4 regions of the Azotosporobacter soli genome follow, and region 4 is predicted to be linked to each of the others. Evidence: riboswitches for the same ligand, from Rfam matches in the RefSeq annotation. Region 4 holds a riboswitch; each other region holds the start of a gene.

Region 1 (7,705 bases), on a different contig from region 4:
CCAGGTCGCCAGTTTTTTCAGATTCATGCATGCAAAAGTAAGCGTCACCTGCATTTTCACTTTCTGCAGGCCACGCAGTTGCGTATAGCGCATTGCATGCTTTTCTTTTGCATCTGCAAAGACACGCTCAATTGTTTGCGAGCGCAATTTGTAAATATCGCGATATATCGGCATGTGCCGATACTCATCAGCAAGTTCCAGATAGGATTCCCATACATGCCTTTGGACTTGCTTTTGATGCGCTTTGCTCTGCGTGCATTGCTCTAAATGCGGACACACTTTGCATTGTTTTGCATCGCTTTTATATTCTTGATATCCTTCACGATTCGTCGTACTGTAGCCAAGCGCCTGGTTGCCAGGGCAAATCATGCATTCATAATATTCATCATATACGTATTCATATTTCTTGAAGAACCCTTCTTTTGTCATAGGACGCTTGTAGGGAACGACAGGAATTCGGCCACTGTCGATAATTTGTTTCATAATCCAGGGCGTTTTGTAGCCCGCATCGACGGCAACGGTTTCGGTTTCAGGGAAATAACTGACGACTCGTTCATACAGTTCATCAAACAATCGACTGTCATTAACATTGCCCGCTGCGACTTCGTATCCTAATATGAAGTTATGCCGGTCACAAGCCGTGTTGGTTACGTAGGCAAAGCATTTTTCATGCTCGCCTTTATGAAACAAGCCGCTTTCCGGATCCGTCGTACTTTGCGTGATGGTTTTACCTTGCGGCGGATTTTCATCGTCGTCTTTATCTTTTAACCGTTTCTTGCCATGGTTTTCGCGATCGGCTTGAATTTCCGCATTCAGTTCATCTTGATATTGCTTGGCCGGAATCGGCACAAACACTTTTGCGCTTTTCTTTTTGTTGGCTCGTGCTTTGATATGGGTTCCGTCAATGAATACGGAACTTGCATCAATGAAACCGCAGTTTACTGCTTCGTACAGGATGCGCATAAAGATCCGCTCAAACACATCGCTTCCTTGAAAACGCCGGGTATAATTCTTGCCGAAGGTTGAAAAGTGCGGGACTTTTTCGGTAAGGCCGTATCCGATAAACCAGCGGTAAGCCATATTTACTTCAATTTCTTTCATGGTTTGACGCATGCTACGAATGCCGAACAGGTATTGAATCAGTACGATCTTAAACAGACTCACCGGATCAATTCCTGGTTTGCCTCGTTCGGAGTCGCTATATAAACCGTCGACTTCGTCGTAGATGAAGCGAAAATCGATGGCTCGTTCAATGTCTCGTAATATATGATCTTTCGGTACTAAATCTTCTAAGCAGAAGAATTCAATTTGGCTTTGTTGACTTCGATCTTTTTTCTCGTACATAAAATCACTCCCGCTAATGATTTTATCATATCATTAGCGGGAGTGGAGATTTGTCTACAGTCTGAGGAAAACAGACGGCATTGCCGTCTGTTTTCCTTTTTAAGTGAACGAAGTCCGAGATGTGGTTTACATGGGGAGAAAGTAAAATCTGTCAAGCAAGGATATTGTGCAAAAATGGTGAAAAGGTGTGCATCTGCTAAAGCGACGTAATCTTTGGAGGAGAAACGATGGGGCATGCCTTTACAAGGACGCTGCGATGACGTACAATAACAAATAAGTGCATAAGGTGTAGGTGCCCTACGGGGCTTAATAGGGAAGACCGGTGTGATTCCGGCGCGGTCCCGCCACTGTAATGGGGAGTGAACCCAGGTTGTACCACTGAAGCCGTTTGGTTTTGGGAAGGGCTGGGGAAACGATGAGCCAAAGCCAGGAGAACTGCCTATACGACAATCACCGTTATTACCTACGAGCGATAGGGAGGGGATTTCGTACAGGCATTTTGTGTACGATTTCCCAACACGCTTGTGTTGGGATTTTTCATTTGCAAACGCAGGAAAGGATTGGTGGCAAGTATGGCTGGTATATTTTATGGTGTGGGCGTTGGCCCAGGAGATCCGCAACTATTGACGCTAAAAGCGGTCGAAGTCATTAAAGAGGCAGATGTGATTATTGCGCCGAAAACGGAGAAAAAAGAGGATAGTACGGCATTGTCGATCGCACGCCCCTATTTAAAAAAAGATGTGGAAGTGTTAAAACTTGTCTTTCCGATGATTAACGATAGCGAACGATTAGCGTTGGCTTGGGAAGATAATAAGAACGCAATTCTCGAACAATTGCAGGCAGGCAAGAAAGTTGTATTTCTGACGCTGGGCGACCCGATGTTTTTTAGCACGTATATGTATGTTTATCGTTTGTTAAAAGACTGCGGCTTTGCAATCGAAACGATTCCTGGCGTGCCTGCGTTTTGCGCGATGGGAAGCCGATTGGGTTTACCTTTGGCGGAAGGCAATGACGTCATGTGCATCGTGCCGGCTACAATGCAAGAGCAGGAACTCGACAAAATTTTGGAAACTGCCGATAATGTCGTATTGATGAAGGTGTATAAAAATTTTAAGCAGATCAGAGCGGGCTTAAAAAAGTACGGTTTCAGCGATAACGCGGTTATGGTCAGTAAATGCGGTTTGCCGGATGAAGTCATCAGTTATGATTTGAACGAAGTGGATGAAACATCAGTCAACTACTTGTCAACAATTTTGGCGAAAAAACATCCGTTGGGCTAGATAATAATTGGCGGAAGGAAGTGAGGCGCATGATACGCCAGACGAAAGCGATGGTCGTAGTCAGTTTTGGCACTACGCTTGCTTCTGCGCGAAAAACCTGCATTGAAAGTATTGAAAGAGATATGCGTCAATCCTTTCCGCAATATGATCATTACCGCGTTTTTACGTCGCAATTTGTCAGACGACGCCTTGCGTCAGAAGGAATTGAAGCGCCGAGCCTGGAAGAAGTATTAAAACAATTGCAGCAAGACGGTTATCAAGAGGTTTTAGTCCAGGTGACGCATGTTACTGCAGGACAAGAATTTTCAGATAAGGTTATTGCGGTCCTCGAACGGTGCAAGGGGATGTTTGCGACATTGCGAATCGGTCGGCCATTATTGGAAAGACCGGAAGATTATACGGCACTCGTAGCCGCGCTGCAAGAGCAGATCGAGAATTTGGCGCAGGGGCAGGCATTACTTTTGATGGGGCATGGCTCGCCCAACCGTGAAAATCCGGCATATGAGAGGCTCCAGCAAGAATTTGATAAGGGTAGTGAACAAGTGGTCGTTGGAGCATTAGAAGAGAATTGTCATCCCAACTTGGACGATGCGATCAAACTCTTGTTGCAGCGACGTGTTTGCAAGGTGAAACTGTTGCCATTGCTGCTGGTCTGCGGCGACCATGTGCTGAGGGACATGCTCGGAGCGCAAGCGGAGTCTTGGTTGAATCAGCTGCGTACGGCAGGATTCGAGGTTGAATTTGAGAAAACAGGCTTGGGCGAAAGAGTTGCGGTTCGCAATCTGTATATACAACACGCACGTGATGCGTTGACCGAGGCTGAATGAATAAGTGACCTGCATTTGTTGCCGGATAGTATATCCGGCCTTTGCCATTTCAAGTGGATGGGAGAAAAATGTGAAATGAGTATATGGATGAAAAAAACGGCATTGTTACTCGTTTTATTCGTAGTCATCGGTGTAGGTGGGTGCGGTGGCGCAAAGCAGGCGGAAAACAAGAATGCGTTTGCTGTCATCGCGGATGACAGCGGGCGACAGGTTGAACTGAAGCAAAGGCCGCAACGCATTGTTGTTTTATCAACCTCTTTGTTGGAGACGTTGTATGCTGCCGGTGGACAAGCGGTTGGCAAGCCGAATTCTCGGAATGCGCCGCCGATTTCCGGCACGGAAAATTTGCCGGAGATCGGCTATGTCTACAATGTAAATACGGAGCAGATACTCGGCTTGAAACCGGATCTTGTCATTGGTTTTCAGGGGATTCACGAAAAGCTCGTTCCCCTGTTTGAAGGGAGTCATATTCCGGTTTTGCTGCTGAAGATTAAAACTTATGATGATTTGAAACGTCAAATTGCTCTGCTCGGCAGAATTGCCGGCAGTGAAACTCAGGCCGAAGCTGTGGTCGGTGCGATGGAAGAACAGCTTAAAACTGTGCAGAATAAATTGCCGGAACAGGGCAAAAAAATCGTGATTTTGCATGCGACGGCTAAGAGTGTTACGGTAGAGCTTGAGAACAGCGTTGCGGGTAATATTGCAGCGCTATTGAAACTGCGCAATATTGCCTCGGGTTCATCGCCGATTGAAACCGGCGGTGATATGACTCCATACAGTTTGGAAAAATTAGTTGCGAGCGATCCTGATTTGGTTTTGGTAGTGACGATGGGAAGCAATACGGCTGATATTGAAAAGCGGATGCGTCAGGATGTCAGTGATAATCCGGCGTGGTCTTCGCTGCGGGCTGTAAAAGATGGGAGGATTGTCTTTTTGCCATCTGAATTGTTTCAATTGAATCCGGGCCTACAGTTTCCGGAGGCGGTAAAATATCTTGCAAAAGAGGTCTATCCGGAGGTATATGGAAATGCCCGATAAAGAGCGGCGGAAGTGGCGGATTTTACTGATCGGATTGTTCGTCGTAATAGCCATAGGCGGCTTTGTGGCCAGTTTGAGCAAAGGTGCAGTTGTCGTTAGTCATTCTGAAATTATCAATGCGCTTTTTTCCCACGGAGTGACAGGCAATCAAAGTCAAATTATCTGGAATATACGATTGCCGCGTGCGTTAGTCGCTATTTTAGTCGGTATTCATCTTTCGCTGGCCGGAGCTTTGCTGCAAGGCGTTATGCGAAATCCGTTGGCTGATCCTCATATTATCGGCGTTTCATCGGGAGCTGGTTTAGCTGGCGTGATCATCTTGGTCTTGTTTCCTCACCAAGAATATCTGGTGACGCCGGTCGCCTTCCTTGGCGCGTTGGCGGCAGCGGGGCTGATTTATTTGCTGGCCTGGAAGGGGAGCATTAAGCCGACACGGATCATTTTGGCCGGCGTTGCCGTTTCGGCTTTCCTGAATGCAGGGATTTCCTCGCTGTTGGTCTTTTTCAGCGACCGGGTTCATGGCGCGCTGATGTGGATGGTCGGTGGTTTGGCTGCACGCAGTTGGCCGCATGTGGAACTTCTTTGGCCTTATACGCTAGTTGGCTGTTTGTTAGCGCTGACAGCGGCTTCGCGTCTCAACTTGCTAAGCCTCGGCGATGAAATGGCTCGTGGTCTTGGAATTCGAGTGGAGGCGTCACGTCTTTGGCTGACGGCACTGGCAGCCCTCTTAGCGGCCAGCGCCGTCAGCGTCGTTGGTTTGCTGGGCTTTGTCGGCTTGATTGTACCACACGGCGCGCGTCTGTTGGTTGGGTCAGATTATCGCTATTTGCTTCCGGCGTCGGCTTGCCTCGGCGCGGCGGTGATGACTTGGAGCGATTTGGCGGCGCGTACATTGTTTTCGCCGGTAGAGATTCCGGTCGGGATCATTATGGCGTTGGCTGGTGCGCCGTTTTTCCTCTATTTGTTAAGGAGGGAAGCGTAATGAATCTGCTCTATGGTGAGAATATAGACGTGCGATTCGGCGAACAGCAGATATTGGATCGGGTGAGTGTCCAATTGCCGGAAGGAGCAATTACTGCCATCGTCGGCCCAAACGGTTCGGGAAAGAGCACGTTATTACGTGCTCTTTCAAGAAGCGTTAGGCTGCAAAACGGTACGATCTGTTTTGCGGGACGTGATATCAGTGCAATCAAGCGAAACGTCTTGGCGCAGGAAATGGCGGTCTTGCCGCAAAGTCCGCTTGCGCCGCCTGATCTGACTGTGCGCGATCTGGTCGAATATGGCCGATATCCGCATCGACGCTGGTGGCGTCGTGGAGATGAAAGAGACGCGGGCATTGTGAATGACGCAATGCGGCAAACGGGAGTTCATGCGATGTCAGAGCGTTTAGTCAATACGCTGTCCGGCGGTGAACGTCAACGGGTTTGGATTGCGATGGCGCTTGCACAGCAGCCGAAGCTGCTGCTGTTGGATGAACCGACGACCTATTTAGATATCAGTCATCAACTGGAAATAATGGAACTGTTGGCAAAGCTGAATCGTGAGCAGGGACTCACGGTAGGTATGGTAATTCATGATATTAATCATGCAGTGAACTATGCGCAAAATATCGTTGTACTGAAAGAAGGTCGGATTGCGCTGGCGGGCATACCGCAGACCGTAATTGAGCCTGGTTTGCTGCGCAATGTGTTTGGCGTGGAAAGTGAACTGGCAATCACGCAGGAGGGCAGGACACAGGTGATGATTACCGGCTTATGTAAGGGGTGAGTCCATGATTCAAATTAACAACTTAGTTAAAAGGTATGGCAACCGGACAGCAGTAGACGGACTGAGTCTTAGCATTTCAGATGGTGAGATCTTTGGTTTGCTTGGGCCGAATGGAGCTGGCAAGACAACGACGATCCGAATGCTAACGATGCTTACGCAGCCTTCGGCAGGCTCGATTCAAATAAAAGACTGTCCGCTGGATAGCGATGACCAACAGGTAAAGAGTCTGATTGGCGTTGTGCCGCAGCATTTGAATCTTGATGGCGATCTGACTGCGCGTGAAAATTTGGACCTGCATGGTAGGTTGCATCATATGCCTTCTGCAGAGCGGAAAGAGCGAATTGCAGAACTTCTTGCCTATGTGGAACTGGCAGATCGAGCCGAAGATATGGTCAGCACGTTTTCTGGGGGAATGAAACGACGCTTGATGATTGCGCGTGCACTCTTGCATCGGCCCAAGGTATTGTTTCTTGATGAACCGACAGTTGGTCTTGATCCGCAGGTGCGTCGCCGCTTGTGGGATTTAATTCGCAAATTGAAAGGCGAAGGTCTGACGGTGCTTTTGACGACGCATTACATTGAAGAGGCGGAACACCTTTGCCAACGCGTTGCGATTTTGGATAAAGGAAAGCTGATTGCACTCGATACGCCGGAACAGTTATGCTGCCGCGTTGGCGCTTATGTAGTGGAACGGGAAACGGAAGAAGGTTTGCAGGGCGAATTCTTTTCGACACGTGCGCAAGCGACCGCGTTTGCAGCCACGCTGACGACGACAACAACGGTACGGCGTTCTAATCTGGAAGACGTTTTTGTCGAATTGACGGGACGGAAGGTGGTGGGCTGATGCTGCAGGATGTCTGGACGGTTTTCTGGCGTGACTGGTTGGTTTTGAAACGACGCATTGGACGCTACATTTTATCGCGTATGATTTCACCGATCTTGTACCTAGTGGCGTTTGGCTGGGGACTGGGGCGCAGTATGGCGTTCGGCCAGGAAAGTTATCTCGATTTTATCGTGCCTGGAATTATTGCCTTAAACTCAATGAACATTAGCTTTAACTCTGTATCCAGTCCGCTTAATATGAGTCGCTTATACCATAAGACGCTGGAAGAATATCTGATTGCTCCTATTTCGGCAGCCTCTTTCGTTTTTGGGAAAGTGCTGTCAGGTGCATTGCGAGGTTTGATTTCAACAAGTGTGATCATTGTACTGGCCTATTTGTTTGGTGCACATTTTTCAGTGAATTTATTTTTTCTTGGTGCGCTGCTGCTGAATTGCCTGCTCTTTGCCTCGTTAGCGGTGGTGGCTGCAATGAAAATGGGCTCACATGAAGAAATGGCCAATTTTAACACCTATGTGCTATTGCCGATGTCATTTCTGTGCGGTACGTTTTTCAAAACGGATCATTTGCCGCTTGCCTTTCGTTATATAATTGAAATGTTGCCGTTG
Region 2 (7,705 bases), on a different contig from region 4:
AACGGCATGATTCGGGTATTGGTGGTGGAAGACTCCAGAGTGTCGCGTGAATGGATCATTCATGTTCTGCAGTCGGATCCGGAAATTGAAGTGATCGGTTTTGCGGAAAATGGCCGTGAAGCGGTTGAATTTGTCGCGCGCGATAAGCCGGATTTGATTACGATGGATATCTGTATGCCGGAAATGGATGGCTTCGAGGCGACGCGCCGCATCATGGAGATGAACCCGGTACCGATTATCATGCTGACCGAGCAGCCCGAGATGCGTGAACTCGAAACTTCCTTCAGCGCGATCGATGTGGGCGCGCTGCTAGTCGTGAAGAAGCCGCCGGGATTAGGGCATCCGGAGCAGGCGCAGGCGGCGAAAGAACTGATTAGAATGGTCAAGCTGATGGCTGAGATCAGGGTGGTCAGGCGGCGCATGCGCGCGTTTGAAGAAAAAAATTCCTGCCAGCGCGAAGCGGAAAGCTGGGCAACGGAGAAATGGCAGGCGATACGCGTGCTTGGCATTGGCGCTTCGACCGGCGGACCGCCGGTCATTCAAAAAATACTGGCGGAAATGCCGTCTGATTTTCCCTTGCCGATCTTAATCGTGCAACATATGGCGCGGGGTTTTACCGAAGGTTTCGTCGAGTGGCTGGGCAAGACCGCGGCGCTGCCGGTCCAGCTTGCCGCTAACGGAGGCGATATCCGGGCGGGGCAGGTCTATGTCGCGCCGGACGGCTTGCAAATGAAGGTGGACGGCAATAATCACCTGATCTGCAGGGAGGAAATGAGCATGCATGGACTGAGTCCATCGGTCTCCTATCTCTTTCAATCGCTGGCCCTTCACTATGGAGCAGCGGCGATGGGGATATTATTGACTGGCATGGGCAAGGACGGAGCGGCTGAATTGGCCTTGATGAAGAAAGCAGGAGCGCTGACGATCGCTCAGGATCGCGAGAGCTCTATCGTATTCGGCATGCCAGGAGAAGCCGTGCGCCTGAACGGTGCGAGTTACGTTTTGCCGCCGGAGCGGATCGTGTTGTTGTTGAAAAAAATAGCTGAAGACGTGCAGCGAAAGGGAGAAGCGGCATGCAGGAGATAGGACGGCAGACGGTAAAAATTCTCGTCGTGGAAGACAGTCCAACCCAGGCAGAACAGTTAAAATACTTTCTCGAAAAGGAAGGCTTTGCGGTGACGGTCGCGCCGGACGGCCTTTCGGCGCTGCAAATGCTTGCGCAGTGTTGCCCGGATGTCATTATCAGCGATGTTGTGATGCCGGAAATGGACGGTTATGCGCTTTGCAAGCGCTTGCGCGAATCAGAAGCGTGGCAGGAAGTGCCGGTCATTCTGCTGACAAGCCTGTCTGATCCGATCGATGTGATCAAGGGACTTGACGCCGGCGCGAATAATTTCATCACCAAACCGTATGCCGGGCAATACTTGGTCTCGCGCATTCGCTATTTGCTGGTGAACAAGGAACTGCGGCGCGCGTCTTCCGAGAGCGACGAGATCACGATCTTTTTCGCCGAACAAACATTCCATGTCTCGGCCGGGCGTCTACAGATCCTTGATTTACTGCTCTCCACTTATGAAAATGCGTACAACCAAAACAGCGAGCTGCGCCGCGCAAGGCAGGAACTGGTAGAGATGAACGAAGGCCTGGAAGAGATCGTGCAAAAACGAACCGAAGAACTGTTGGTTGTAAACCGACGTCTCCAAGTGGAACTGGCGGAGCGCAAACAAGCCGAAGAGGAAATACGGCAGCTGAACAGCAGTCTGGAGACGCGTGTGAGCGAACGGACGCAGGAATTGGAACGGGTGAATGCGGAACTGACCAACGCTAAGGAAATTGCCGAGGCGGCCAGCAAGGCAAAAGGCAGCTTTGTCGCCAACATGAGCCATGAGATCCGAACGCCGATGAATGCGATCGTCGGAATGAGCAAAATGCTGGCGGACAGCCCGCTCGACGACAAGCAACGCGGTTGGCTGAAGAAAATGGATATGGCGACGCAGATGCTGCTTGGCGTCATCAATGACATCCTCGATTTTTCCAAGATTGAAGCCGGAAAACTGGAGATCGAATGGATCGAATTCGATTTGGAAAGCCTGGTTCGTACCGCGGTGGGCATGCATGGCGTCAAGGCGGCGGAAAAAGGGTTGGAACTCAACGTCCGTATGCCGGACGATTTGCCGCCGTGCATGAATGGAGATCCGCTGCGCTTAAGCCAGATTGTGCATAATTTGCTTAGCAACGCGATCAAGTTCACGCAGCGCGGTGAAGTGACGCTGCAGATCGAAGAACTCAAACAAATACGTGAGACGCTCATCCTGCAATTGACGGTAGAGGACAGCGGCATCGGCATGAGCGAAGAGCAGCAGGAGGGGCTGTTTCGGGCGTTCAATCAGGCGGACAGTTCTACGACGCGCAAGTATGGCGGCACGGGCTTGGGCCTGGCGATCTGCAGGCAGTTGTGCGAGCTGATGGGCGGCAGTATCCGCGTGGAAAGCGAAGCGGGCGTCGGCAGCCGTTTTATCGTGGTCCTGCCTTTCAATATCGCGGCGGAGCGCGGCCGTCAACCACGTTGGCTGACGGCGGAGGAATTGCGCGGCAAACGGATTTTGCTGGCGGAAGACAATAGCGCGGCGCGGCAAATCGTCGCGAATATGCTGACCGCGATGCAATTTAGCGCCAGTGCGGTAGATGGAGGAACGGCCGCCTTGAAAAAACTGCGCGAAGCAAAAGAGTCCGGCGAGAGATTCGATTTGATCATCCTCGATCGGTCGATGCCGGATATGGACGGCATTGCGACTGCGAGGGCCATTCGGGAAGAAGAGCTGTCGGATGCACCAAAGCTGCTCTTAGTCACGGCGTGCGAAGCGGAAACGGCGCCGCAGCAAGGCGGTGAAAATGATCTGGCCGGGTCGTTGACAAAACCGGTCCAACCTTCGGAATTGTTCGAGGCGATCCTCGATTGCTTCGGCAAACGGCGCAGCGCAAAACGGCAGCTGAAAGAGCGGATCACGTTTGCCGGTACGCGGATCTTACTGGTCGAAGATAACGAGATCAATCAGGAAATCGCACTGGAACTGCTGCGCAAACTGGAGATCGAAGTGGAAGTTGCCTGCAACGGAGAAGAGGCAGTCGAACTGGTTCAACGCGGCGGCTTTGCGATGGTGCTGATGGATATCCAGATGCCGGTGCTCGACGGAATTGAGGCGACGAAGCGGATTCGGGCCTTGCAAGATCCGGCGCTGAAAGAATTGCCGATTGTTGCGATGACGGCGCATGCAATGAAAGGCGATCGGGAGAAAAGTCTCGCGGCCGGCATGAATGACCATTTGACGAAGCCGATCAATCAGGACGCGTTGGAAAAGGTGTTGGAGCAGTGGCTGACGCAGTATGCGACAACGCTGGCGGCGCCGGAAGAGAGCGGCAAGGGAGAACGTGTCCGAGGCATCGACGGGATTGATGCGGCAGCGACCTTGCAATTGCTCGACGGCAATGAAAGCATGTATATACGGCTTTTGCAAAAATATCTTGAACAATACAACGAAACGGCGAATCAGCTGCGCGCTGCTTTGGAGAATGCAGATTGGCAGCTTGCCGTGCATTTGGTGCATAGCGTCAGGGGCGTTTCCGGCAATCTGGGCGCAACGCGCGTGCAAAAGGCGGCCGCTGAACTGGAAACGGCGCTCAATCGGCAAACGGATTATCAGGACGCGCTGGGGAGTTTTATTCAGGAGCAAGAGTGTTTGAAAACGGCGCTGCGCGATTTTTTTGCGCAACAGGAAGAAAGCCAGCCGCTTGCCTCGCCGGTCGGTGACCAGGCGGAACTTAGCTTGCTGCTTAAAGAACTCGAACCTTTCTTGCAGCGGCGTCAGCCTAAACCCTGCCGGGAACTGATCGAAAAGCTAAAGGCAAAGCGCTGGCCGCAGTCGGCGCAGCGCGAAATCGAAGAACTCGGCGAAGAAGCGGAGCATTATCGCTTTGCGGAAGCGCTGCGCCATTTACGCCGCGCGAGCGAATTGTTGGCGGATTGCACGGGGGAAGCGGGGGATTGAAATGGAAATGAGAAAACGGTCGCAAATCTTGATTGTGGAAGACTCGGAAGTGAACGTCGATATTTTGGTCGAGGCGCTGGGGGATGACTATGAGATCAGCGTCGCGTTGGATGGAGAAACGGCACTGCTGGCAGTGGGTGAGGCACAGCCGGATTTGATTCTGCTCGATATCGTCATGCCCGGACTCAGCGGCTACGAAGTCTGCCAGCGTTTGAAGAAAAATAAGGACTTCCGCCATATTCCGATCATCTTTCTGACCTCGCTCACCGACGAAGCGGATGAGGCGAAGGGGCTGAGCCTTGGCGCGGTAGACTACATCATAAAACCTTATAATCTGGCGATGGTCAAGGCGCGCGTTCGCAATCATCTGGAATTGAAACGTTATCACGATTCGCTGGAAGAGCTGGTTGCCTTGCGAACCGGTGAACTGGAAGCGACGAAGAGAGCGATCATTGGTTGTATGGCGGTGCTCGGCGAGTTTCGGGATACGGAAACCGGCGCGCACACGCAGCGCACGCAGGAATATGTCAGCGTTTTGCTGACCGTGCTTGATAATGAAGAAGCGAAGATGTCGGTCGAGCGCAAGCAGCTGCTTTGCCAGTCAGCGGTGCTGCATGACATCGGTAAGATTGCCGTGCCGGATGCGATCCTGCAAAAACCGGGCCCTCTGACGGCCGAAGAATTCGAAGAAATGAAAAAGCATACTTTGGTGGGCGGATTGATCATCCGGCGCGCGGAACAGGCGATCGGGCACAACTCCTTTCTCGGCTTGGTCGGAGAGATCGCGGAATTTCATCATGAAAAATGGGATGGCAGCGGTTATCCGCATGGCCTTAAAGGGAAAGAAATCCCTTTCGGCGCGCGTTTGATGGCGTTGGCGGACATCTATGACGCATTGATCAGTGTGCGTCCGTACAAGAAAGGCTTTTCGCATGAAGAAGCGCTGCAGATCATTTTAGACGGCGACGGGCGGACGAAACCGGAACACTTCGACCCGGAAATTCTTGCTGCGTTTGCAAAGGTGCATGAATCGTTCCGGAACATTGGGCAGGGGCAGTGAAGCGTGCGGTTCTGAGCTGAGTCTTGCGTGCAGAAAAAGGATGATGTAGGTAAACAGTTGACGTATGCTGGACATCTTGCTACAATAACGATAAATAAATAGAGTATACGGTCAAGGTGCCGCCTTCGGGCGGAGAATAGGGAAGTCTGAGCAGAGACAGTTGTCATGCGTAGGCGCGGGCCCACCACTGTACCGCAAGAGCCCTTGCAATGCCACTCGAAAGGGGAAGGCGCAAGACGGCGATGAAGCGGGAGCCAGGAGACCTGCCTTGTTTGTTTATTTACCCTTCGTGGAATAAGAAGGCTTTTTTGGCATGACGTCCAAAAAAGTCTTTTCTTTTTTTCGACTGCGCCTGACGAATAGCACTATTCTTATTGATGATTTTGGAGGTTGCGTTATGAAAATATTAGAAGAAGCATTGGCGAGAATCGTTGCACCGGATGAGGCGATAAAAGAATGCGTCCGAGAAAAACTGGCGCAAGCAATTCGTGCGCCGGAGCGTTTAGGACGTTTAGGTGCGATGCTCGAACAATACGCCGCAGTAACAGGAAGCGCTGCACCCCAAGCGCCGAAAAACTGCATGGTGATCGCGTCGGCCGATCATGGCGTCGCAAAGCGCGGCATCAGCGCGTATCCGATTGAGACGACAATGGGGATGACGGAAAATTATCTGGTGTCAAAAGGGGCCAGCGCAAATGCATTCGCTAATTTTTGCGGCGCCGACATGGTCGTAATGGACATGGGTGTGGCCGGCGACTTATCCCATGTGCCGGGCCTTTTGCAGCGAAAAATAGCGTACGGTACGCAGGATTTCAGTGAAGGAGCGGCGATGACGAAAGAGCAGGCCGTTCAGGCTCTGGAAAGCGGAATTGCGCTCGTCAATGAACAGGCGGCAAAAGGCTACCGCTGCTTCAGCCTCGGAGAAATGGGGATCGGCAATACAACGTGCAGTGCGACGATTGTGGCGGCTTTTCTCGCGCTTGCGCCGGAAATCGTTACCGGACGGGGCACCGGCATTTCCGACAGCCGTCTGCAGGTGAAAATGGAACTGGTTCGGCGTGCGCTGATGGTGAACAACCCCGATCCGACGGACGGACTCGATGTCTTGGCTAAAGTAGGCGGTTTTGAAATCGGCGCGCTGGCCGGCGTCGTGCTGGGCTGCGCGGCCAACCGGTGCGCCGTCGTGCTCGACGGACTCAATACCACGGCGGCTGCGCTGATTGCACAGGCCATACATCCGCTCGCGAAAGAGTACATGTTTGCCTCGCACCTTTCGGGCGAGCCGGCGCATCGCATCGCACTGCGCCATTTGGGTCTCGATGCCTGCGTCGATATGGGCGTGAGGCTCGGCGAAGCGATCGGCGCGTCGATCGTCATGGATATGATCAAACTGTCGGTTTCGTTATTGGAAAAAGCGCCGTTAAGCTCCCTGCCGGAGGAAAACGAAACGCAAAGAAGCAAGCGTTCTTTGGCGGAACGGATCGCGCAAATCGAAGCGCTGGATGAAGCGGCGATGCAGGCGTGCCAACTGCGCCTGGACAATCTGACGAAACCGCTGGCCAGTCTGCATCACTTTGAACATATCGCACTGCAATTGGCAGGCGTGACCGCTCAGCCAAGGCCGCGAAATCTGAAAAAAAGCGTAGTGCTGCTCTGCGAAGCGGATAGCGTAGAGGAAGATGTGGTGATTGCGCGCCGTTTTGCGCAGCATGCCGGGGCGGAGCTTATCGTCGCGGCAGCGAAGGAGCAAAGCCTTGCGTCGCAAGAGACCATCGCGGCGCTTCACGCCGGGATCGATCTGGCCGAAAGTCTGGCGGATAACGGGCAACGCATCATCGGTCTTGGCGCGCTGACGAAAGACTACAGAACGGCAGAAGAGGTCATTGCCCACAGCAAGAGTGAAACGTCGGATGCGCTTACGTTGCTTTATGAACACGCTGGCGGACAGATTGCCGCTTTGGTCGGCGTGATCATCGGCGCCGCCGCCAGCCGTTCCGTCGTCATCATCGACGATCTCGTCACCGCGGCCGCCGCGCTGCTCGCGCTCAAACTGGCGCCGCAAAGCAAAGCGTATTTGATGGCGTCTCATCTTTCGCCGCACGGCGCGCACGGCGAAGCGCTGATGCAGCTCGGTCTGCCGGCGTATCTGAAACTTGACCTGCGCTTTCAGGGCGGCTGCGGCGCTGCGCTGGGCATGGCGCTACTCGATGCGTCGCTGCATATGTTAAACGATATGAAAACGTTCGGCGATGCGCAGGTCGCCGTTGCCGAAGACGGCCCCGGCGCGCTGAAGCAAAACCTGGCCGTTAAGGAAAATAGCTAAAAAACCAAGGGAAAACCCGCAGCAAAAGGATTTGATCCGCCTGCTGCGGGTTTTTGACGATAAACGTATTTTGCAAAAGCAGGAGCCGGACGGCGCTGTGCGGAATCAGGTAAGGGAAGAAAGGCGGGATGAACATGGATTTCAACAAAGAGGCGGCAAACTGGGACACGCCGCAACGACTGGAACGGGCGGCGGTCATTGCCGGGGAAATCCGCCGTAGCGTCAGCTTGCAGGGCGAACTGAAAGCGCTCGAATTCGGCGCAGGAACCGGCTTGA
Region 3 (7,705 bases), on a different contig from region 4:
GCAATACGGTATTAGAAATAGTGTTTGACTTTAAAAGGGCAATGTCCTATGTGGCGTTTTGTGTTAAGATAGGAATTTATTGCGCTGACCAGGCTGCTTGAAGAATCTCGGCCAATTCGACGGCGGAGCCCTGGCGCGGGTTGGTCAAGGCACAGACATCCTGAAGCGCGCTTGCGGCCAAATGTGGAATATCGGTCGGATCGAAACCTTTTACCGTCTTTATGCCGCAGGGGACATGGACGCTGTCAAGCAACGTCCGCAATGCGCCAAGCAGCACGGCGGCAATCGTTTCCGGCCTGCGGTCAGGCAGCGTCAAGCCCATCGCCATTGCGATGTCAGCATACTTTTCCGGCGCGGCCGTCAGGTTGAATGCGGTGACGAAAGCGAGCAGCATACCGTTCGCCAAGCCATGCGGCAGGTTGTATTTACCGCCTAACTGGTGGGCCAGCGCGTGAACGTAACCGAGACTGGCGTTGTTGAAGGCGATGCCGGCCAGGTATTCGGCGTAGACCATCATCTCACGCGCCTGTCGGTTATGGCCGTCCTGTACCGCGGTCGGCAAGTGACGGCTGATTAACTCAATCGCTTTTAAGGCTTTGCAATCGGTGACCGGCGTCGCATTCGTCGAAACATAAGCCTCGATCGCATGCGTCAGCGCGTCGATTCCGGTTGCGGCAGTCAGTCCCGGCGGCATATCAAGCATTAATTCAGCGTCGTTGACCGCGATGATCGGCGTCACGTGCCAATCGGTAATCGTCATTTTGCGCTGTTGGGCCGTGTCGGTGATGACGCAAAACCGTGTCAGTTCGCTGCCGGTGCCGGCGGTCGTGTTGACCGCAATCAAAGGCGCGGCTGGGTGGCTTGCCTTATTGAGGCCAACGTAATCCTGGATTTTGCCGCCGTTCGTTGCCAGAAGGCCGATCGCTTTGGCGCAGTCATGCGGCGAGCCGCCGCCGAACGAGATGAGAAAGTCGCAGCCGTTGTCGCGGTACAGCTTCAGACCATATTCTACCTGTTCGACGGTGGGGTTAGGCGAGACGTTGTCGTAAATGATGTAGAAAATGCCGGCCTGCTGCAGGATATCCGTCAACTTACAGGTCAGACCGCTGTCGACGAGAAATTTATCGCTGACAATAAAAGCTTTGCGAAATTTCATCGGCGTGACATATTTGATGATCTCAGGCAAGCAGCCTGTGCCGAGCAAACTGATCGGGGTCATAAAATATTCAAAAACGTTTGGCTTCATAAAGTGAACTCCTTCCTGTCCGCATGTGCGTATATACTTTGACACTAGCATTATCGAAGATATGCGGCAAGTGAATTTGGCGCGCTTGGCAATATGCTTTCACAAGAGAACAATGAATCGCTATCCGAATTGCGTATAAGAGCATATTATCGAAAGAAGGAAGTATCTTGTCAAGGGGAAGGAATAGACCGGCAGTGAGGAGAACTATCTCATAGCATAGGAATCGGGTTGTGCCGGAAGGAGGAATCGTGCTGGGAACGCTATGGACTGATTTTATAACGGGCTTTCAATTTTTTACGCGCATTCCGGTCGTCAGCCAGACGGAATGGTCGCTGGAAAGTTTTGGCCGCAGCGTCAAGATGCTGCCGTTTATCGGTGCGATCATCGGCTTGCTGCTGGGTGGCGGCGCTTATCTGCTGCAGCACTATGCGGGAGCGCCCGCGCATGTGCTGGCGGTTACATTGATTGTCGCGGAGATCATCATTACCGGAGGACTGCATTGCGACGGCTTTATGGATACGGCGGACGGCATCTTTTCCGGTCGCCCCAAGGAGCGGATGCTTGAGATTATGAAGGACAGCCGGGTGGGCGCGTTTGGCGCGATGGCCTTCGCACTGCTGATTTTAACGAAGTATTCTTTTTATCTCGATATCGATCCGGCGCTGCTGCCGTTTGCTTGTTTTGCTATGGCGATCGGCGGGAAAATGGGCCTTGTGGTGGCGGTCACTTCGTTTCCTTACGCCAGGCCCGAAGGTTTGGGCAAGATGTTTTTTCAGCATCATGACCGGCATGCGTTGCTGATTGCCGCAGTGCTGGCGGCGCTTCTCCTGGCTCCGTTCGGCGTCAGGGCGCTGGGCGGTGGAGCCGCAGCCTGCATAGCCGCTGTCATTGTCGGCCGCTATGTCAATGCGCGGCTGGACGGATTGACCGGCGATGTCTACGGTGCGGTCAATGAAGTGGCGCAACTGGCAGTACTGCTCGTGTTTTGCGTTAAGTAAGAAAGGGTGTAAGGTATGGGTGCGTCAACAAAAGTCATTCTGGTGCGGCATGGTCAGACCGATTGGAATCGGACGAAACGCTACCAGGGGCATAGCGATATTCCTTTGAATGAAACGGGACAAATGCAGGCAAAGCAGGTGGGAAAACGTTTGGCCTCGCTTCCGCTTCGGGCGGTGTACAGCAGTGATTTGACGCGCGCCGTTCAGACCGCAGCGGCGATTGCTTTGCCGCATGGTCTTACCGTCATGACGTGCGCGGCGTTTCGTGAACTGAACTTTGGCCTCTGGGAAGGTCTTACTTATGAAGAGATCATGGCCGGTTGGCCGGCCTGGCTTACGGCGATGTATGCGCGACCAAGCATAGGCTATGCGCCGCAGGGCGAAAGCTTTCCACTGGTGCAACTTCGCGCGCTGAAAGGACTCAACGCGTGCATTGCCGCGCATCCGGGCGAAACGATCGCGATCGTTTCGCATGGCGGCCCGCTGCGCACCTTGCTTTGCGCAGCGCTTGGCCTGCCGATTGATCAAGTCTGGTCGTTGAAACAGGATACGACGGCGGTGAACATCCTGGAATATAGCGAGGGTTTGCTGCAATTGGTGCTCTCGAATGACACGCAGCATCTGAAAGAGGATGCATAGGATTTTTCTTACCAGATCGTTGATTATCTTGTCGAGCGTTAGCGGCAGGCAGGAATGGCTTTGAGAAGGGCGAATTTGTTAAAGCAAAAGAGAATATGCCACCAAACAGGTGCCTCCTGTAAAAGGGAGGAGAATAGGGAAGTTCGGAAGGATGCCTTGCATCCTAAAACGACGCGGTCGCGCCACTGTAATCGGGGAGCTGCTCCTGTAATATGCCACTGGGAAACCGGGAAGGCGCAGGAACGCAATGAACTGAAAGCCAGGAGACCTGCCTGTATTGGCTGTCATCTACCCCCGCGCAAGGGGTAATGCCGGAAGGATGGGGTCGCTATATAGCCGCCTAGCCTTTTGGGCTGGGTGGTTTTTGTTTTGGAAAAAACAAAGGAGGAAGCGAAGATGGATTTTGAAACGCGGGTCAAGGAGTGGATCGATGGAGCGGCCAAGCCGGTAAACAGCTTAGGTCTGCTGGAAGAACATTTGAAGAAGATCGTCATGTCCTGGGGTGAGATCAAGCCGGAGTTGAAACCATACCACTTGGTCTTTGCCGCCGACAACGGCGTCGTGGAAGAGGGCGTTGCTCAAACGCCGCAGGAAGTCACATATTTACAGGCGCAGAACATGGTGGCAGGCAGAGCGACGATCAGCTGTTTTTGCCAAAGTAACCGGATTGATTATGGCGTTGCGGATGTGGGCATCAATTCGACGGAACCGTTTAGCGGCTTTCAGCGGAAAGTGGCGCTGGGAACGAAGAATTTTATCAAAGAAGAAGCAATGAGCCATAGCGAGTTCGATCAGGCTTGGCAGGCGAGTCAGAATCTGGTGCGCGAGCTGGTGCAAGAGCGCGGTTACAATATGCTTTCATTTGGTGAAATGGGGATCGGCAACACGACGACATCGGCTGCAGTCATGCATGGTCTGACCGGCATTCTGCCGGAGTTCGTCGTCGGTTACGGCGCAGGCGTTGAACGGACGGAACTGCTAAAACACAAACGCCAGATCGTTGCCAAAGGCGTTGCGCTGCATAAAGAAAAACTGCAAACGCCGCAGGAGGTCTTACGTTGTCTTGGCGGCTTTGATTTGGTTGCGATTTGTGCGGGCATGCTCGAGTGTGCGAAGCTACGGACGCCTTTTGTCATCGACGGCTTCATCACGGCTGTCGCGTATGCATGTGCTTCACGCATTGCGCCGGAAATCGAAAAGCATGCGATTCCGTCGCACATGTCAAAAGAACCGGGCATGGCTTACGCTCTTTTAATGGGAAACATCGTGTCCGACAGCGTCTTCATCCGCGCCAATATGGGGCTGGGCGAAGGAACGGGCGCAGTATTGATGGTATCAATCATGAAAACGATGCTATATACCATGCATCATATGGCTCGCTTTTCCGAACTGACGCCGCTTGAAATACCGGGAAACCGGACGGAAGTCGAAGTTCAAGAGAAAATTGTCGTAGTATAAGAAGATATTGCGAAATGCAGGGATTTGTCAGACGATTGGCTAATACTCCCTCAGTGCAGAGCAAAATATTCTTACATTGTTGCAAGAATAGCACACGCGAGGGAGTGATTTTCGGTGCGAGAAATCAGCCAGTTTGCGCTAGGAGACATTGTCAATACCGATGTACTGCAGGAGATTCAGGATAAGTTTTCTGAAACCACGGGCCTGGCCGCGGTCATTGTCGATCCGGAAGGAACGCCGATCACACGGACGAGCAATTTCACGCAACTTTGTCAGTACATCCGTTCAACGCCGAAAGGGATGGCGCGTTGTTCCGGCTGCGATGACAGCGGCGGACGCCGTTCCATCGACCTGCGAAAACCCATAGTCTATCGTTGCCATTCCGGCTTGACGGATCTGGCGGCGCCGATCATCGTGCAGGATCAGTATATCGGCGCGTTCCTGGCCGGACAGGTTGTCCTGTACCGCGAAGAGGGAGAAGACGTCAAAACGGAAATGTGCAAACGCGTCAGCGACCTGGAACTGGACGAAGCGGTGCTGAGCGAACTGTTCGACCGGGTCAGGGAAGTACAGGAGACGAATATCAAGGCGGCGGCCGATCTGATTTATATCATGGCCAATTATATAGTAGAGATCGGTGTGGCCAACATCGTACAGAAAAAACTGATGAAGGAATTGCAGGCCAAGGCGGAACTGGAAACGCTGCTGAAGGCGACGGAACTGAAGGCGCTACAGTCACAGGTCAATCCGCATTTTCTCTTTAACACGCTGAACACGATCGCCCGCTTGGCGATGCTCGAAGGCGCGACGCAGACGCAGGAAGTGGCGTATGCCTTATCGGATCTGTTGCGCAATAACCTGCGCGACATGGATCGTTTGCGGACCGTGGAGGAAGAGCTGAAATCAGTACAGGACTATCTGACGATCCAAAAAGTCCGCTTTGGCGAACGGATCCACTCTTCGATCCAGGTGGAACCGGAAATTTGGACGGCCAGGCTGCCGGCGTTGACATTGCAGCCGTTGGTGGAGAATGCGATCATTCATGGACTCGAGGGGCGGATCGAAGGCGGCGCGATTAAAATCAGCGGCCATTTGCGTGAGACGGACGTCTACCTGGAAATTAGCGACACCGGCGTCGGCGTAGAGGAAGGCAAGATTGCCGCGATTTTTCGCGAAGAAAAACGGCAGAAGAGCCAGGGGCAGACGACGGGCCTTGGCATCTTGAATGTACATAAACGAATCAAACATTATTTTGGCGGTCAATACGGCATCACGATGCAAAGTTGTCTCGGTAGCGGAACGACGATTGGCATTCGCCTGCCGTATCAGACGGAATAAAAAGGAGGGGTGAAGAGCGTGTATACGATACTGATTGTCGATGACGAACAGCTGGAGCGACAGGCCCTTCGCTTCATCATAGAAAAGCAGTGCCCGCAAATCAGAGTGGTCGGAGAAGCCGGCGACGGCGCCAATGCGATACGCCTGGCGGCCGAAAGCAAACCGGATATTGTTTTAATGGATATCCGTATGCCGGAGATGAACGGCTTGGAAGCGGCAAAAGGCATTCGCGCTTTGTTGCCGGGCGTTAATATTTTGATGCTAACCGCGTTCGACGAGTTCAGCTATGCCAAGCAGGCTCTTACGGTAGGTGCGATTGACTACTTATTGAAGCCGGTGCGCCCGGAAGAATTGCTGAAGGCGCTGGGAGTTGTCATGGATAAGATCGGCATCGATCGTTCGCGCCAGGAGGAAGAGGAACGGCTGCGACAGAGCGTGGAAGCGGCGCGTCCGTTCATTCAGATGTCGTTTGTCTATGATTTGATTTCCGGCAATATCGGCGGCAGCGCTACGTTCCAGGAACGTTCGCGTTTTCTTGGTCTGCGCGTCGATCCGCATCTGGCGCTGGTCGTCGATGTCGATGATTTCAAGAAGCTGACGGTTCATTCGAGCGAACTGGAAAAGCAGATGGTCAAGCAGAAGATTTATCAGGTGATCTGCCAGGCGGTCGGTGATCTGGCGATGGTGACGCCTTTCGGCAGCGACAATGTGATTATTTTGCTTGGCTTTGCCGAAACGGTGACGGCAGAGTTGGCAAAACAAAGCGCGAAGAAATTGGCGGCTACAATCAGAGAAACGATTCAGCGCAGTTTGAGTATCAGCATCACGGTTGGAATCGGACGTTATTATGAAGATTCGCGTGAAGTGCATAAATCGTATCATGAGGCGCTGAATGCGCAGCGCCAGCGTTTCTATCTTGGCGACAGTCAGATCATTCATATTGAAGATGTGCCGTTTTTGGGCGATGTGCCCTTTCATTATCCGTTCCAGCATGAGAGAGTTCTGCTGGACAAGGTACGTTGCGGCGATCGCAAGCAGGCAAAACAGGAATTGCGTAATTTATTGGAAGAAATTTTTGCGACGAAGACCAGCATCGAAACCGTAAAAGCGTGCGTCCTAGAACTGTTGATCGTGTTGTCGCGTTCGGCCGTGGAAGGCGGCGCTGATTTGGAACGATTGACGCTGCTGAATTTGGAATGCATCAGTTTGCTGAACCGATGTACGTCACGTAATGAAGTGGAGACCTGGCTCATCGGATCGCTCGATCAATTTCTTGACAATATGCTGGAGAATCGCAGCAGCATGAATACGCGCGTGATTAATAAAGCGTGCGAGTATATCGTGAAAAATTGCCAACGCAATCTGCCGCTGGAAGAGGTGGCGCAAACGGTTCATTTAAGTCCGTTTTATTTCAGTCGGCTCTTCAAACAGGAAAAAGGCTATAATTTTGTTGATTTCATGACGAAGGTTCGTTTGGATAAAGCGAAACGGATGCTGCAGGAACCGGATTATACCGTTGTTCGTATTGCTGCGGAAGTCGGCTACCAGGATGCCAGCTATTTTTGCCGCGTCTTCAGGCAAGCGATGAATATGACGCCGAATCAATACCGGGCGGAAAACCGTCGCGGCGAAACAATGTTGCAGGAACAAAAAGAACATGGCAAAAAGCTCACAACGTAAGCGCAAAAAGTACCAAGGAACGCAATTAACCATAACTGAAAACAGGGAAGTATGAAAAAGGACTGTGGAAACACAGTCCTTTTTTGCGTTTAGAGCAGAGTATAGTCTAAAGCGAAGCAAGGAAGTACCATGCGGATTTTGATGTAAAAAAATGTAAAAACAAAAGAACGAGAAGGGAACAAAGATGTCCGGTGGATAGGCAAGATATGCGCAAGGTAGATTGGCGAAAACAGCTAATTTTTATAAACGTCAGAATTATGGCAAAGATTGCGAGGGAGAAAGATGTCGCTGGAAAAGACTCGCGTGGTACAGGAATATGTACCAGGCAAACAGGTGACGCTGGCTC
Region 4 (7,705 bases):
CAAAAAGGGCGCTTGAGAGAAAATCTCTCAAGCGCCCTTTTTATTGTTATTTGTTGTCAGGCAAACCTTCCGCTAATATTTCGGCAACGTGTTTGATCTTGATGGATGGTGCCTGTTTGTCGAGACCGCCTTGGATCTGCATGAGGCAGGCGGGGCAGCCGACGGCGACGACTTCGGCGCCGCTTGCTTTGATCGCTTCAATCTTTTGTTTGAGAATCGGCATTGACAGTTCTGTGTATTTCACGCCGAACGCGCCAGCCATGCCGCAGCATTTATCGCAATTGTGCATTTCAACCAGTTCATAGCCTTTGGCGGAATCCAACAGTTGGCGAGGTTCTTCGTAAATGCCAAGGCCGCGTTTCATATGACAGGAATCATGGTAGGTCACCTTGGTGCCGCCCGTTGTCTTGGTCAGACGCTTTTGCGCTGCATATTGTTCAGCGACAAAGCTGGTGAATTCCCGCATTTTATGACCGATTGCCTTAGCGCGCTGACTCCAGGCGGGATCGTCTTCGAAGAGTTCGACATAGGTCTGATGCCATGTTTCTGCGCAAGTTGGGCAAGCGGAGAGAATCACATCGGCATTGGCTGCTTCGAATACTTCGATGTTTTTACGGGCGATTTTTTTGGCAGTATCGCGGTCGCCCATACCGAGAACAGGCTTGCCACAGCAGTTTTGTCCTTCGGGGAAGACTACATCCATGTTTAAGTCTTGTAAGACTTTAAATGCGGATTCGCCGATTTCCGGGAAAATGAAATCAATGTTGCAACCGGCGAAGAAAGCGACGCGCTTGACGGGCTTAGCCGGAGTGCGTTTAATTTTGCCGATCCGGTCACGCAGCGGCGTGTCAGCAACCGCAGGCAGGCTGCGATCTTTAGCCAAACCGGCTAAAAAGAGAGGCAGATGGCGGATGAATTTTCCTTCCTTGACCGGTTTTTGTCCGATCGCAGCCAGACGGAGCAAGGTGTGGAAGACGGTACGGTTCGAGAGGACGTTTTCAAATACCAATTTGGCTCCGAGCGGCAGTCCTTTGTCATCGACGTTGCGTGAACGCAGTTCTTCAATCAGGCCAGGAATATCGATCTTACCCGGACAAATTTCAACGCATTTGCGGCAACCAATGCACAGTTCATTTATCTTGTCGAAATCTTCCATAGTGTGCAGGAAGGCAGTCAATATGGCACCGATCCCGCCCGCATAAATGTGACCGTACACATGACCGCCGACCATGGTGTAGATCGGACAAACGTTGAGACAGGAAGCGCAACGGACGCATTGATAAATTTGCTGGAATTTCTTATCGTGTGCAGCATTTAAGCGGCCATTATCAAATAAAATCACATGCAGTTCTTTTTCTTTTTCGACCCACTGACCATCTTCTTTTACCATGTAGGGCGTAGGGCCGGAAACCATTGTCATATAGCTGGTCATTAACTGGCCGGTTGCGTTACGCGGCAGCGTCCGCAGAATCGGAGCCGCGTCGCGAATGTTCGGAATCAGTTTTTCATAACCGATGATGACGACGTGAATCGGCGGAAGGGTCGTTGCCAAGCGCGCATTGCCTTCGTTGGTGACAAGACCGATGGCGCCGTTTTCCGCGATGCCGAAATTGGCGCCGGAAATGCCCATGTCGGCCAAGACAAACTCTTGACGCAGCTGCTGTCTGGCTGCTTGAACCATATAAGCGATATCGGTTGGAATATCGCGATGCATTTCTTTAGAGAAATATTCGGCGATTTGTTCTTTATTCAAATGGATAGCCGGCATAACCATATGGGAAGGACGCTGGCCGGCTAAGGAGAGAATCCATTCGCCAAGGTCGGTTTCCTTTACATGCAAGCCTGCTTCTTCGAGCGAATGATTAAGATGGATTTCTTCGGTGGCCATAGATTTTGATTTTACGATGCGCTTTACGCCGCGCGCCTTGCAAAGGTCGATAAGGTATTGTTTAAGGTCGTCGCCGTTCTTGGCGCGGAAAACTTTGCCGCCGCGCTTAACAACGGAAGCCTCAAATTGATCGGCAACGGCTTCGATGTTGAGAACGGTATTGTGTTTCATGTTTTTAACCTGTTCGCGCAATGCGTCAACGTCAGGCACATTTTCATACGCTTTAGCACGGGCGGTCGGGTAGGCTTCAGCAAAACGACCCAGTGCGCCGCGCAGGACTTTATCATCTAATTTTTCAGCGATTTCATTACGAATGTTGCGATTGTTCGTTTCCATGCTTATTCGACACCTCCGGCGATTTCTTCTTCAATAGCAATGATGACGAAGCGACAAGGGCCATGGCAGCCGATTGTTAATACCCGCTCGATATCGGCGGTACGGCTGGGGCCGGTAATGAAGCTTAAATAACCGCGATCGAAGACATGGGAGAAAAGGTCGAAGGCATCTTGGATTCCTGCAACAACACGATTGGCCGGCAGAAACGCAATGTGTAACGGCGGCAGCATGGAGACAACGCGGCTTTCATAGGCCATGCCGTCCATGCAGACGCTGCCGCTTTCGGCGATGGCGAATTCGACAGTCGAAATGCCGCAGTCAGATTGTTCCGCATGTTCGGCGATTTCAGCGGCGCTGGTGTAGAGCGTGAAGCCTTTTTGTGCAAGATAGGGCAGCAGATTGGCTGCTTGTTGCAAGGGGCTGTCTACAGCGACAATGTTTTTGACATTGGCTGCAGTCAAAATGGATTCGACAACAGCGCTGGCCTCGGCGACCGTTTTGACTCGGTGGACTTCAGCGGAAGCCAATTGGGCCTTCTTTTCAAATTCCGGGAATAAATGAATGCCAAAGGGAACGTTGTTTAAAGCAGTTCTCCAGTTCTCACACACTTTTTTCATTTGTAGTTGTCACTCCCTGCGTTGTTATATCGTATTGGCTTTATTATGACAAAAACCTACAAAATATTCAACAAAAAACGCCAAAAAAATACAAAATAATCCTACAAATCTTTTTTCATCGTCCTACAAAGGGGGCGCGGCGATAAAAATTTGCCGAATGGCAGGAGTTTTTAAAAAGAGCGGGAATATAAATATTTTGTAACTGTATATAGAATATGGGAATAGGTGCTTTATGCTGAAAAGGGAAGTCCGGTGCAAAACCGGCGCGGTCCCGCCACTGTAATGGGGAGCAGATCTAATGAAAGCCACTGGGAAACTGGGAAGGCATAGATTTGTGAAGAACCAGAGTCAGGAGACCTGCCTGTTCCAACACACACCGTTTGACCTACGGATGATGGGCAGGTGGGTGGAATAAATTATCGCTGTTTCATTATAGTCATGATTTATTGTGCCCCCCTTGCTGCAAGGGGGGCTTTTTGTTTGAAAGAAAAATTGCGCTCGGGCATTACAACGGGTACATGTGCGACGGCCGCGGCGCAAGCTGCGATTTTAGCTGTTTTGGCGCAAACGCCGGAAGCTGTTTGTGTCCGGCTGCCACGCGGCGAAGATAAGATCGTGGCGCTTGAATATGCAACGCGAATTACGGAAAACACTGCTACTGCAGGCGTTCGAAAAGATGCCGGTGATGATCCGGATATCACAAATGGAATACTTGTTGTTGCTGATGTTGAGCTGACGCAAGCGGTAGAGATTCGTCTGCTTGGCGGTGAAGGGGTCGGCGTGGTGACGAAACCAGGGTTATCGATTCTAGTCGGTGAAGCGGCTATTAATCCAGTGCCGCGCCGAATGATTGAAGAGGGCGTTCGGAGCATCATCGGGCCAGCGCGTGGCGCGGTCATCCGCATTTCGATTCCCGGCGGCGAAAAGTTGGCGCGACGTACGTTGAATCCAAGTTTAGGCATCGAAGGCGGATTATCGGTCATTGGTACGACTGGAATTGTTGAACCGATGTCAGAAGAAGCGTTCAAAGATTCGTTGACGCCTCAGATTGACGTAGCGTTGGCGCAAGGGTTTGAAAGTTTGGTCTTCGTCCCGGGGAAAATCGGGGAAAATATTGCCGTTGACCAATATGGACTACCCAAGGAAGCTGTTTTGCAGACCAGCAATTTTATCGGCCATATGCTGACGGCAGCTGAAGATAAGGGCGTGAAGAGGGTTCTCCTGTTCGGGCATCCGGGGAAGCTCGTTAAAGTAGCTGGAGGGATTTTTCATACGCATAACCGCATGGCCGATGGTCGGATGGAAATAATAGCCGCTTACGCTGCATTGCAGCAGGCTGGTGTCGAGATAATCGAAGAAATTCTTGCCTGCACGACGACGGAAGCGGCGACCGATATTTTACGTCGACAAGGTTTGAACGAGGCAGTGTATGCGGCGCTTGCCAAACAGGCTAGCAATCGTGCACAGCGCTATGTGTTTGGCGGCTTGGAAATCGGAACGGTCATTGTGAGTATGCAAGGGGAGATATTGGGTATGGATGAGTGTGCAAAAGCGATTGGAGGAACTTTGCAGTGGAACATAAGATAATCGTTGTAGGCATTGGACCAGGGCATCCGGATTATCTGATTCCTCGTGCCGCAGCTGCGATTAGGGAGGCTTCCTATTTGGTCGGCAGCCAACGGGCGCTCGATACTTTTGCGGGGCCTGATGCAACGCTTCGCCGAATCGATGGCGATTTGGACAGCCTCTTTACGGACATCGCAACTGCGTTAAAAAACAGCGACGTTGTGGTGATGGTATCCGGCGATCCGGGGTTTTATAGTTTACAACCTGCACTCAAGGCGCGATTTGGTGCAGAATATGAGCTGAAAGTCATTCCTGGTCTGAGTTCGATCCAAATCGCGTTTGCACATCATGGACTTGTCTGGCAGGATGCGGAGTTACTCAGTGTGCATGGTCGTGAGCTGGCTTTGGAAAAATGGCAGTATCGTTCAGGAAGGAAAGTTGCCTTTCTAACCGACGCGACGATGCATGCGGCGGCGATTGCCGAACATTTGCTTGCGATGCAATGGCCAACAGACGCCGAAGTTTTTCTCGGACGGAACCTTTCTTATGAACACGAAGAGAAAAAATGCTGCATTTTGCAGGAGGCGACAAAGATGGAGGGGTGGCAGCATTGTGTGATGATTGTAATCGGATGATAAGACCAGTTCTTGGCATCAGGGATGAAGAATTTCTGCGCGGCGACATTCCGATGACGAAGCAGGAAATTCGGATTTTGCTGCTAGCCAAGGCGGCGATTCAAAGCGGTGATATCATAATTGATATTGGCGCCGGGACGGGATCTATTTCGGTCGAAGCGGCGCGTCAGAGTGGTGTTGGAGAGGTTTATGCAATTGAAAGAGAAGCGGAAGGCATTGAATTGATTCGGCGCAATCGCGAAAAATTTTCCGTTGCAAACCTTCGGGAGATCGAAGGGGCCGCACCGGGGGCGATGACAGATTTGCCGGAGGCAGACGTGATTTTCATCGGCGGCAGCGGCGGCAATTTGCCTGCGATACTCAAACGGGCTGACGAATTGTTAAAACCGGGAGGGCGTTTAGTGCTCAGTGCAGTCACATTAGAAACAGTTGCAATGGGAACAGCCTTTTTCCGCGAACAAAGCTCGCGTTACCAAAGCGAAGCCTTTTCGGTCCAGGTAACACGTTTGAAACCAATCAAAACGATTCATATGTTTCAAGCGCTTAACCCGATTTATATTATGACTGGGATAAAAAACAGCTAATTGGTGGAGGAAGAGAAGATGCATGTATTTTTTGTCGGAGCGGGTCCTGGAGACCCTAATTTGATTACGGTAAAAGGGCAGAATTTGTTGCGTGAAGCGGACCTGATTGTATATGCAGGTTCTCTGGTTAATCCGGCATTGTTGGAGTTGGCGAAGAAAGATGCGGCCATCTATAATAGCGCGACAATGACGTTGGACGAGGTGATTGAGGTGATGTCGGCGGCGGCGTTTGAAAATAAATGTGTCGTACGGTTGCATACCGGAGATCCGAGCATTTATGGTGCGATTCAGGAACAAATGGATGAATTGAAGAAGAAGGACATTGATTATACGGTAATTCCTGGCGTCAGTTCCTTCTTAGCGACAGCGGCGGCTCTGCGCCAGGAATATACGCTACCCGGTGTGTCGCAAACCGTGATCATTACCAGACTGGAAGGGCGCACGCCAGTGCCGGAAAAAGAAGCACTGGCTCGTTTGGCGCAACATAATGCGACGATGTGTATTTTCCTCAGCGTGCATATGATCGAGGAAGTGATGGCGGAATTGCAAAAAGGCGGTTATGGTCCGGATACTCCTGCTGCGGTTGTCAAGAAGGCCTCCTGGCCGGACCAGGAAATTATTCGTGGTACGATCTCAACAATTGCAGCGTCGGTTGGAGCGGCTGGTATCGGTAAAACGGCAATGATCGTTGTCGGCAATTGTTTAGCGAGCAGTTATGAATTATCGCGTTTGTATGCAGCTGATTTCAGTCATATGTATCGTGATGCAAAATGAAATTGGCATTGCTGTCGGTAACAACGCGCGGCGCTTTTTTGGCGAACACGTTGGCAACTGAAATTCGTCTGTCGGGCGATGAAGCGGATTGTTTTGAAAAGCAGGGGCGTTCGGCGCAGTGCGGTGCAGAGGCTTTTGATTCGCTAAGCGAGTTGTTGGTTGAACTGTGGCCGCGCTACGACGGATTTATCTTCATCATGGCTACAGGGATTGTCGTTCGGGTCATTGCGCCGCACATCGTTGATAAACGCCAGGATCCAGCCGTGATTGTGCTTGACGAACAAGGCATTCATGCAATCAGTCTCTTATCGGGCCATCTTGGCCAGGCAAATTGTCTGGCGTCCTCGGTTGCGAAAATGATCGGCGCCAAGCCCGTCATTACGACGGCGACGGATTTGGCTGGGAAGACTGCTCCGGATGTGCTAGCCGTTGCTTTGCAGTGCAAGATTGAACCGTTCGATAGGTTGAAAAAAATTAACGCGGCACTCGCCGCAGGCGATACTATTATCTGGCAGATTGACGAGCGGCTGACGTTAACCGAGGCGTATCGAGCGAAAGCGGCAGAGTATGCGATTGAACTGCTGCCGTGGCAGCCGAAAGTTTCTAAAGATGTTGCCGTAAAGAACGTGCTTATTAGCGATCGGGCGATGCCGTGCGATGAGGCAGATCTGTTTTTGCGTCCACCGATTTTAGCTGCCGGAATCGGTTGTCGACGCGGCGTTCCGGCGAGTGAAATTATCGCGGCGATTGAAGACGCTTGCCGTAGTGTGGGCCGCAGCCCTGCCTGCATCGCGATTATGGCGTCGGTTGACGTCAAATCGACGGAAAAGGGGCTGCTGGAAGCTGCGGCGACATTGGCGGCAAAAACCGTCTTTTTCAGTGCAGATGAACTGGCGCAAACCGTAGCAAAATACAATTTAAAAGAATCGGACTTTGTCCGTAAACAGATAGGAGTTGGCAATATATGCGAAGCAGCAGTGATGAAAGTAAGTCAAGAGGAAACCTTGCTGGTTCCGCGGACGCGATATCCGCAGATAACAATTGCGCTGGCCGAGGTCACATCAGTGTGATCGGTATCGGGCCGGGCAGCCTGGAGGATATGAGTCCCCGTGCGCAGCAAGCTGTGGCGGATGCCACAAGAGTGGTCGGCTATACTAAATATGTCGAATTGATTGAGGATCTGATAAAAGACAAAGAAGTCGTTTCGACGGGGATGATGCAGGAGATTGATCGTTGTCAAAAGGCGCTCGATTTGGCGATGGAAGGACATCGTGTTGCTGTGGTTTCGAGCGGCGATCCTGGCAT

What was found. A riboswitch is a leader RNA that binds a small molecule or an ion and turns the genes downstream of it on or off. The one in region 4 is predicted to bind cobalamin.
Region 1: linked by a shared signal. The riboswitch ahead of cobI (precorrin-2 C(20)-methyltransferase) and the one ahead of cbiD (cobalt-precorrin-5B (C(1))-methyltransferase CbiD) in region 4 are both predicted to bind cobalamin.
Region 2: linked by a shared signal. The riboswitch ahead of cobT (nicotinate-nucleotide--dimethylbenzimidazole phosphoribosyltransferase) and the one ahead of cbiD (cobalt-precorrin-5B (C(1))-methyltransferase CbiD) in region 4 are both predicted to bind cobalamin.
Region 3: linked by a shared signal. The riboswitch ahead of QTL79_RS13405 (nicotinate-nucleotide--dimethylbenzimidazole phosphoribosyltransferase) and the one ahead of cbiD (cobalt-precorrin-5B (C(1))-methyltransferase CbiD) in region 4 are both predicted to bind cobalamin.

What each region holds. Positions count from the first base shown of each region.
Region 1 is NZ_JAUAOA010000009.1:95,845-103,549, reverse strand. Features, by position in the region: gene QTL79_RS10335 (IS1182 family transposase) at 1-1,344, opposite strand, end outside; cobalamin riboswitch at 1,618-1,801, shown strand; gene cobI (precorrin-2 C(20)-methyltransferase) at 1,917-2,624, shown strand; gene QTL79_RS10325 (sirohydrochlorin cobaltochelatase) at 2,654-3,451, shown strand; gene QTL79_RS10320 (ABC transporter substrate-binding protein) at 3,527-4,489, shown strand; gene QTL79_RS10315 (FecCD family ABC transporter permease) at 4,479-5,471, shown strand; gene QTL79_RS10310 (ABC transporter ATP-binding protein) at 5,471-6,256, shown strand; gene QTL79_RS10305 (ABC transporter ATP-binding protein) at 6,261-7,100, shown strand; gene QTL79_RS10300 (ABC transporter permease) at 7,100-7,705, shown strand, end outside.
Region 2 is NZ_JAUAOA010000027.1:26,698-34,402, forward strand. Features, by position in the region: gene cheB (chemotaxis-specific protein-glutamate methyltransferase CheB) at 7-1,086, shown strand; gene QTL79_RS16465 (response regulator) at 1,074-4,046, shown strand; gene QTL79_RS16470 (HD-GYP domain-containing protein) at 4,048-5,106, shown strand; cobalamin riboswitch at 5,204-5,391, shown strand; gene cobT (nicotinate-nucleotide--dimethylbenzimidazole phosphoribosyltransferase) at 5,504-7,429, shown strand; gene QTL79_RS16480 (class I SAM-dependent methyltransferase) at 7,564-7,705, shown strand, end outside.
Region 3 is NZ_JAUAOA010000017.1:33,375-41,079, reverse strand. Features, by position in the region: gene QTL79_RS13420 (iron-containing alcohol dehydrogenase) at 77-1,246, opposite strand; gene cobS (adenosylcobinamide-GDP ribazoletransferase) at 1,495-2,244, shown strand; gene QTL79_RS13410 (histidine phosphatase family protein) at 2,260-2,883, shown strand; cobalamin riboswitch at 2,974-3,173, shown strand; gene QTL79_RS13405 (nicotinate-nucleotide--dimethylbenzimidazole phosphoribosyltransferase) at 3,280-4,341, shown strand; gene QTL79_RS13400 (sensor histidine kinase) at 4,456-5,679, shown strand; gene QTL79_RS13395 (response regulator transcription factor) at 5,698-7,359, shown strand; gene eutS (ethanolamine utilization microcompartment protein EutS) at 7,642-7,705, shown strand, end outside.
Region 4 is NZ_JAUAOA010000005.1:170,589-178,293, reverse strand. Features, by position in the region: gene ldhH (L-lactate dehydrogenase (quinone) large subunit LdhH) at 47-2,224, opposite strand; gene QTL79_RS07340 (LutC/YkgG family protein) at 2,227-2,841, opposite strand; cobalamin riboswitch at 3,048-3,220, shown strand; gene cbiD (cobalt-precorrin-5B (C(1))-methyltransferase CbiD) at 3,322-4,428, shown strand; gene cbiE (precorrin-6y C5,15-methyltransferase (decarboxylating) subunit CbiE) at 4,413-5,042, shown strand; gene cbiT (precorrin-6Y C5,15-methyltransferase (decarboxylating) subunit CbiT) at 5,039-5,626, shown strand; gene cobM (precorrin-4 C(11)-methyltransferase) at 5,645-6,400, shown strand; gene QTL79_RS07315 (cobalt-precorrin 5A hydrolase) at 6,397-7,470, shown strand; gene cobJ (precorrin-3B C(17)-methyltransferase) at 7,500-7,705, shown strand, end outside.